Regions from separate parts of the Clostridium senegalense genome, predicted to be linked through region 2. Evidence: a T-box and tRNA genes for the amino acid it is inferred to sense, from the RefSeq annotation. Region 2 holds a T-box; the other holds one or more tRNA genes.

Region 1 (4,442 bases), 170 kb from region 2:
TGATATACAGTAATTACTACTGGTATTATTAATCCAGCCTTATCAGCAGTTTTTGCGTTAAACTCCTTACAGAATCCCATGATATTAACACCATGTTGTCCTAATGCTGGTCCAACTGGTGGTGCTGGTGTTGCTTTCCCTGCAGGAAGTTGAAGTTTTATCATTCCTGTTATTTTCTTAGCCATGAGTTTACACCTCCTATATTGTGGTAATCGGACTTTAAAAGCCCTCCCACTTAATAAGAATAAATCTATATTAAGATTTTATCTTATAAGCTTAATCCATTTTTTCTATTTGATTAAAATCAAGTTCAACAGGAGTTTCCCTGCCAAACATATCAACTAAACCTTTTACTTTATGCTTTTCTATATTTATTTCTTGTATAGAAAGCACAAATTCTGCAAATGGGCCAGATACTATTTTTACCTGTTCCCCAATTTCTATATCTATAGAAACTGATTTTTCAACAATTCCCATGTTTTTTGCCTCTTCTTCTGTTAGAGGCACTGGTTTTGATCCCGGTCCAACAAATCCTGTAACTCCTCTAGTATTTCTTACGATATACCAAGAGTCATCTGTCATAACCATTCTAACCATTACATATCCAGGGAATATTTTTTTGTAAGTTACTTTTTTCTTGCCATCCTTGATTTCAACTTGTTCTTCCATAGGAACTTGAATGTCATGAATGAACTCTTCAAGATTTCTATTTTCAATAGCTTTTTCAAGGTTAGCTTTAACTTTGTTTTCATATCCAGAATAAGTATGAACAACATACCACTTAGCTTTTCCTGTCATAACTTCAGGGGTTGATTAAACCAATCCCCTACCTCCCTTTTTCTATTATTTGAAGAACATTTTAAAGAGGTTATTGAAACCAGTATCCAACAAACCTACTAGAATCACATAAAGAAGACAAAAGCTAATCACTGCTCCAGAAGCTTTTTTAATTTCTTTCTTGGAAGGCCAAGTTACTCTTTTGAACTCAGCTTTTAAGTCTACAAAAAACTGAATGACTCCTGAACGCTTCTTTTTTGTATTTGACTTTTTTTCAACATTCTTAGCCATCTTTTTTTCACATCCCCAATTTTATATTAGGTTAATTATTTTGTTTCTTTATGAAGTGTATGTTTGTGGCAGAATTTGCAATATTTTTGCATTTCTATTCTGTCTGGGTTGTTTTTCTTGTTTTTCATTGTATTGTAGTTTCTTTGTTTGCAATCTGTGCATGCTAAAGTCACTTTAACTCTCACAGTCTACACCTCCTAATTTACGAGTGATTTATCTTAAACTTAATCGTATTGTCTTTATACTTAGAAATTAAAATCCGAATTTTTAACTACCCAATTAATTTATCACAAGTTTTTAAATATGTCAACAAATTAGTTAGTAGCTTTATCATTGGTAAGTATTTCTGTTTTTTCATTTTTTATTCATTTTGGCCTTTTTATTTAAAATGCCTTTTAAAAGGACTAGGTTAGAAACCCAGTCCTATATGGTGATTTCTTTTTATTATTACTCAACTATTGAAGTAACAACTCCTGATCCTACAGTTCTTCCACCTTCTCTGATCGCGAATCTTAATCCCTCATCCATTGCTACTTGAGTTATTAATTCAACGTTCATGTCGATGTGATCTCCTGGCATTACCATTTCCATTCCGTCTGGTAATTTGATTGATCCTGTTACGTCAGTTGTTCTGAAGTAGAATTGTGGTCTGTATCCATCAAAGAATGGTGTATGTCTTCCACCTTCTTCTTTTTTAAGTACATATACTTGACCTACGAATTTTTTGTGTGGATTTACTGCTCCTGGTTGAGTTAATACTTGACCTCTTTGGATGTCAGTTCTTTGTATTCCTCTTAATAAAGCTCCGATGTTATCTCCTGCTTCTGCTTGATCTAGAAGTTTTCTGAACATCTCAACTCCTGTACATACAGTTTTTCTTTTCTCTTCGCTTAATCCAACTACTTCAACTTCGTCTCCAACTTTAAGAATTCCAGCTTCAACTCTTCCTGTTGCAACTGTTCCTCTTCCTGTTATTGTGAATACGTCCTCTACTGGCATTAAGAATGCTTTATCTGTAGCTCTTTCTGGTGTTGGGATGTATTCATCTACGTGTCCCATTAATTCCATGATACATGCTGTTGCTTCTGCATCTGTTGGGTTTTCTAATGCTTTTAATGCTGATCCTGTTACTACTGGAATATCATCTCCTGGGAAGTCATATTCGCTTAATAGCTCTCTGATTTCCATTTCAACTAATTCTAATAATTCTGGATCGTCTACCATATCTGCTTTGTTTAAGAATACTACTATGTATTGTACTCCAACTCTTGATGCTAGTAGTATGTGCTCTCTTGTTTGTGGCATTGGACCATCTGCTGCTGATACAACTAAGATAGCTCCATCCATTTGTGCTGCTCCTGTGATCATGTTTTTAACATAGTCAGCGTGTCCTGGACAGTCAACGTGTGCATAGTGTCTTGCATCTGTTTCATACTCAACGTGTGCTGTGTTGATTGTGATTCCTCTTTCTTTTTCTTCTGGTGCTTTATCTATTTCGTCATATTTAAATGCCTCTGCGAATCCTCTGTTTGCTAATACTGTTGTGATTGCAGCTGTTAATGTTGTTTTACCGTGGTCAACGTGTCCTATAGTTCCTATGTTAACGTGCGGTTTACTTCTTTCAAATTTTTCTTTTGCCATTTATAATTCCTCCTTTTAATCTTTAAATATTTATCCTATAAACTCATCCTGGCGTGTTGTCATCCCTCAACGAGTTTGGAGCCCATAACCGGGATTGAACCGGTGACCTCCACCTTACCAAGGTGACGCTCTACCTACTGAGCTATATGGGCATTTTCCTTATTCAAGTGCGTCGTATAAATTGCTTTATATCAGTTATTCATTATACAATATGTATAATGTATTGTCAACGCAAATCACACTCTTTTATTTAGACATTTTTCTAATTTTCTTTTAACTCTTTGAAGAGCGTTATCTATTGATTTTGCTTGCCTATCAAGATCACAAGCAATTTCCTGATAAGATTTTCCATCTAAATACGACATTAAAACTTCCATTTCAAGTTCTGATAACACTTGCCCTATTTCATTCTCTATGTTTTGTAATTCTTCTCTACTTATAACTAATTCTTCTGGATCTGAAATCTTAACCCCTGATATTATGTCCATTAAAGTCCTTTCAGATTCCTCATCATATATTGGTTTATTTAAAGATATATAAGTATTTAAAGGAATGTGCTTTTGGCGAGTAGCAGTTTTAACTGCTGTTATTATTTGTCTTGTAACACAAAGCTCTGCAAATGCCTTAAATGATGCCAATTTATCCAATCTAAAATCTCTTATTGCTTTAAATAGTCCAATCATACCTTCTTGATATATATCTTCTCTGTCTGCCCCAATTAAAAAATATGATTTAGCTTTTCCCCTAACAAAATTTTCATATTTACATAACAAGTAGTCTAATGCTTCTTTGCTTCCTTCTCTAGCTAATATAACTATTTCTTCATCCGTTTTATCTATAAAGGAATTTTTATTTTCTCCATTGTCAACCCTTTTTTCCAACAGCATTCCCTCCAAAAATTAACTATGAATTTACTTTAGATTATACAGTATTATAAAATTGCGTCAAGCTTACTATTACTGACTTCTTCTCATCTTTTCTAATATTTTTGCTATATCTTCATCTATCATATCTTCAAATAAGTTCCTCTTTTGAGAGTATACCTTCTCACATTTCTTTCCTATTTTCCTCTCAACTTTCATAACTTCATGATAAAATTCTAAAGAAGACATCCTACTAGCACCCCTTTGGAATGTAACTTGTTGTTCTAAGGAATCAGATGTAACTACATATACTTCAAATTTTCGTCCTATTAGATTCACTTTTTTTTCTATATATCCATCTGCTGTTTCTCCCTCTTTAGTAAATACCACACTTACCTTATCATGTTTTTCTTTTTTTTCATAAGCTCCTTTAACCATATGAGCGTCAAATACCACTTCTATTTTATAACCACAAAACGCTGAGTAATTACGCATTATGTCAAGTAATTTTTCTCTAGCTGACTCATAACTATATTCCTTAATTTCTTTTAATTCTGGCCAACTATTTATTACATTATATCCATCAACAAAAACTATTCTCACAATGATTAACAAAAGTCATTAAGACTTTTGTTTTAACACCTCATACATTAATATTCCACCTGCTACTGAAGCATTTAATGAAGTTATTTGTCCAACCATAGGTATTTTAACCAACACATCGCATTTTTCCTTTGTTAGTTTTGACATACCTTTTCCTTCACTTCCTATAACTAATGCAACCGCTCCACTTAGGTCTGTTTTGTAACATACTTCACCTGACATATCTGCACCATAAATCCAAAGTCCCTGTTCTTTTAATTCATCTAT
Region 2 (4,442 bases):
GTTTTCTTATAGCATCCATAGCATATAATGAAGAAACTATACAACCTTTATCGTCTAAAACTCCTCGACCATATAAAACTCCGTCTTTTTCAATCATTTCAAATGGATTACTATTCCATTTGTCTAAATCATCAGCAGGAACTACATCTATATGAGTTAATATTCCTATAGTTTCAGTTCCTTCACCCATTTCAACAATACCGATTGAATCATCTAAAACTGTATATGCTTTAAAACCCATTTTCTCAGCCTTACATATAATTGTTTTTAAACATTCTTTAACTTTTGGTAAATTTTCAGAAACACTAGGTATAGCAACTAGGTCTCTTATATCATTAATTATATTTTCTTTATTATCTTGTAAAAATTTATTTATGTTTTGTATTTCAATATTATTCATAAGCGCCTCCCAAATATATTTATTTTTCTCAATTTGTATATGATAAATTTTATCACTATTTTAAATTTACTACAATAAACAGGCAATTCTGCAAAGTGCTATTACAATAGAATATTTAAAAGAACCTCTTAAAAAGATGATTTATCTACTGTATACTTTAAAATGAAACAAAAACTTAAACTAAATTTAAAAAAGTTTAGAAAAAGTTAATTAAATTTAAATGTTATTAACTATTTTGATAAAATTATAATATTATATTGTAATTTAATGTAGAAAAAAGCAACACTGCTAAGTGTTGCTTTAATAGTTACTTTTCTTTATTTTCTACTTCTACAGTAATTCTTTCAATAAATGACTTTAATGCTATAGCACCTTCATCACCATTTTTTCTACTTCTGATGGCCACCTCTTTATTTTCAGCTTCTTTTTCACCTACAACTAGAATATATGGAACTCTTTCATTACGAGCTTCTCTAATTTTATATCCTATTTTTTCAGCTCTATAATCAGTTTCAACTCTTAATCCATTTTTTTCAAGTTCTTTAGTAACTTCTTCAGCATAATCGTGATATTTCTCTGATATAGGAAGAACTTTAACTTGAATTGGTGCAAGCCAAGTTGGGAATGCTCCAGCATATTTTTCTATAAGCATAGCTAATGTTCTTTCATAACATCCAATAGAAGTTCTGTGAATAATGTAAGGATGTTTTTCTTTACCATCTTTATCTATATAAGTCATTCCAAATCTTTCAGCTAATGAGAAATCAATTTGGACAGTTATTATAGTATCTTCTTTTCCATGAACATTTTTTATTTGAAGGTCTAGTTTAGGACCATAGAATGCTGCTTCACCCTCAGCTTCAGTATAATCTAATTGAAGATTATCAAGGATTTGTCTCATCTTATCTTGAGTTTCTTCCCATTCTTTTGGTTTATCTATATATTTAGCTTTGTTGTTTGGATCCCATTTAGAGAATCTATAAGTTATATCTTCTCTAATTCCTAAAGTATCTAACATATAGTTAATTAAATCAACAACTCCTCTGAATTCATCTTCTAATTGGTCAGGTCTTACAGCTAAATGTCCTTCAGAAATTGTGAATTGTCTTACACGGATAAGACCATGCATTTCTCCAGATGACTCATTTCTAAATAAAGTAGAAGTTTCGTTGTATCTTAAAGGTAAGTCTCTATAACTTCTCTTTTTAGCTTTATAAGCCATGAATTGGAATGGGCAAGTCATAGGACGAAGAGCAAATACTTCATCATCTTTTTCTTCATCACCTAAAACAAACATACCATCTTTGTAATGATCCCAATGTCCAGAAATTTTATATAAATCACTTTTCGCCATTAAAGGAGTTTTTGTTAATAAATAACCTCTTTTTTGTTCTTCATCTTCAACAAATCTTTGAAGTAATTGTACAACTCTAGATCCTTTTGGTAATAAAATAGGAAGACCTTGGCCAACCGGTTCAGAAGTTGTAAATAGTTCTAATTCTCTACCAAGTTTATTGTGATCTCTTTTTTTAGCCTCTTCAAGTGCTTCAATGTGCGCATCTAAGTCTGATTTTTTAGTAAATGCAGTTCCGTATATACGAGAAAGCATTTTATTTTTTTCATCACCTCTCCAGTAAGCTCCTGCAATTTTAGTAAGTTTAAATGCTTTAACTGGCTTTGTTGATAGAAGGTGTGGTCCTGCACATAAATCAACAAAATCACCTTGTTTGTAGAATGATATAACCTCGTTTTCAGGAAGGTCTTTAATTAATTCTACTTTATAAATTTCTCCAGATTCCTCCATTAGCTTTATAGCTTCATCTCTTGGAAGTTCAAATCTTTCAATTTGTAAGTTTTCTTTAACGATTTTTTTCATTTCAGCTTCAATTTTTTCTAAATCTTCAAAAGTAAATGGTTTTTCCACATCAAAATCATAATAGAAACCATTATCTATAGAAGGTCCTATTGCAAGTTTTGCAGAAGGATTTAATTTCTTTACAGCTTGAGCTAATATATGAGAAGCTGTATGTCTAAATGCATCCTTACCTTCTTGAGAATCGAAAGTTAATATATTAAGTTCACAATCTTTATCAACTATATGACGTAAATCAACTACTTCGCCATTAACAGTTGCTGCACAAGCAACCCTTGCTAATCCTTCTGAAATATTTTTAGCTATATCTAAAACAGATAATTCATTTTCAAATTCTTTTATAGATCCATCTTTTAAACTAATTTTTATCATACTAAAACTCCTCCTAATTCAATTAATGATACAAAATAATGATTTATTTTGTTAAGTAGTAAAATGATTTTTTATTTTGATATTATGTAAAAATAAACTTAAAATTTATTTGTAGTTTATTAATTTAAAATAAAAAAACTCATCCCTTTCTTAAAAAAGAAAGGGACGAGTATAAACCCGTGGTTCCACCCAATTTGCCTATAAAAATAGACCACTTTAGTACTAGACTTGTAACGGAGTCTACCGGACTTTATTAGAGTCACTCAGAGGTGGTTTTCAACTAAATTCCATTTAAGAATACTTTCAGCTAATGTACCCTTTCTCTGAAAATGTATCGATAGTCTACTGTCCTCGTCATAGTATTAAACTTTTTAATATTATAACATTAAAAAATATTATGTCAATATTAATAAAGAAAAAATATGTTAGAAATATATAAACAATATAATATCATACTATTTATATATTATTATTATATATCCTAATAGGTTACTAAGTAAAGAGATTTAATAAGTATTTGTTTTATAAGTATAACCAGTAATGTATAAAAATATAATATATTGTAGGTGTACAGTAAAGTAGAAAAATATAAGAAGGGGGGATTTTTTATGGAAAAACATTTTAATTCAACTATTCCGGAAATAACCCATGAAATGTTAAATCCTGAATTTTGGATAAGGCATAGTGAAACATCTTCTAGAATAATAGGATGTTATGATAAAATTGAAAGTTTTAATAACAAAAGTATATCAACTAATCATATAAAAGATATATTTGACTTTAAGATTCAATATGCTAAAAATGAAGTAGTAGATTTAATTTTATCTATAAGTGGTCCTATAAAAAAAGAAATGTATAGAAATGGTTTAAAATTAAATGAAGAGGATATAAAAAAATTACAAACAAATTTAGCTATTGATAAAATACCATATAATCCAGTTGTTAAATATGGAATTATAACTTATAGAACCGTTGTAAAATCATATCCTACAGATGATAAATTTTTTGATAATAAAGAAGAGTATGTTATAGATAGGTTAATGGAGTCAGCAATAAATATATGTGAACCTGTTTTGGTGTTTCATGAAAGTTATGATAAAGAATGGTATTTTATTGAAAGTTATAATTGCAAAGGTTGGGTTAGAAAAAAATATTTAGCGATTGGAAATAAAAATGATATAGAAGAATATACAAAATCTGAAGATTTTTTAATTGTAACAGGTAGAAGAATTTATACAAATTATAATCCAATAGATAAAAGAACATCGTTAATTCCCATAGATATGGGTGTGAAATTAAGGCTTGTGGAAAGAAACTGTATACCAAATGAAGTTGATGATATGGATGTTCTAGCGAGTTATGTAATTTATTTACCTGTAAGAAATGAGAAAAACGGAAAATTAGAATTTGTAAAAACACTAATACCTATATGTGCTGATGTAAAAGTTGGATTTCTACATTACACTGAGGAAAATATAATAAAACAAAGTTTTAAATTTTTAGGTGAAAGATATGGTTGGGGAGGAGACTTTTTTTCAAGAGATTGCTCAAGTTTAGTATTAGATGTGTTAAAAACCATGGGGGTATATATACCGAGAAACACTTCTAATCAATCAGATGAGAATTTAGGTATTGTAAAAAAAATGAATGGTTTGAAAGTGTACCAGAAGAAAAACTTTTTGGATTGGCTACATCCAGGAAGTATACTATATATGAAAGGACATGTAATGATTTATTTAGGAAAATATAATGAAGAATATTATATTATCCATGACACTATAGGATTTTATTTATCTT

Evidence for each region. The T-box of region 2 lies ahead of thrS (threonine--tRNA ligase). A T-box ahead of a tRNA ligase gene usually reads a tRNA of that ligase, here a tRNA-Thr.
Region 1: it encodes a tRNA-Thr, which carries the amino acid that the T-box ahead of thrS (threonine--tRNA ligase) is inferred to sense. The anticodon was not compared.

What each region holds. Positions count from the first base shown of each region.
Region 1 is NZ_JAHLNC010000004.1:224,910-229,351, forward strand. It holds gene rplK (50S ribosomal protein L11) at 1-185, opposite strand, end outside; gene nusG (transcription termination/antitermination protein NusG) at 277-798, opposite strand; gene secE (preprotein translocase subunit SecE) at 844-1,068, opposite strand; gene rpmG (50S ribosomal protein L33) at 1,104-1,253, opposite strand; gene tuf (elongation factor Tu) at 1,516-2,709, opposite strand; tRNA gene KQI36_RS09850 (tRNA-Thr) at 2,786-2,861, opposite strand; gene sigH (RNA polymerase sporulation sigma factor SigH) at 2,946-3,590, opposite strand; gene KQI36_RS09860 (NYN domain-containing protein) at 3,666-4,175, opposite strand; gene rlmB (23S rRNA (guanosine(2251)-2'-O)-methyltransferase RlmB) at 4,194-4,442, opposite strand, start outside.
Region 2 is NZ_JAHLNC010000004.1:52,954-57,395, reverse strand. It holds gene KQI36_RS08925 (Sapep family Mn(2+)-dependent dipeptidase) at 1-400, opposite strand, end outside; gene thrS (threonine--tRNA ligase) at 708-2,645, opposite strand; T-box leader at 2,804-3,012, opposite strand; gene KQI36_RS08915 (SH3 domain-containing protein) at 3,254-4,442, shown strand, end outside.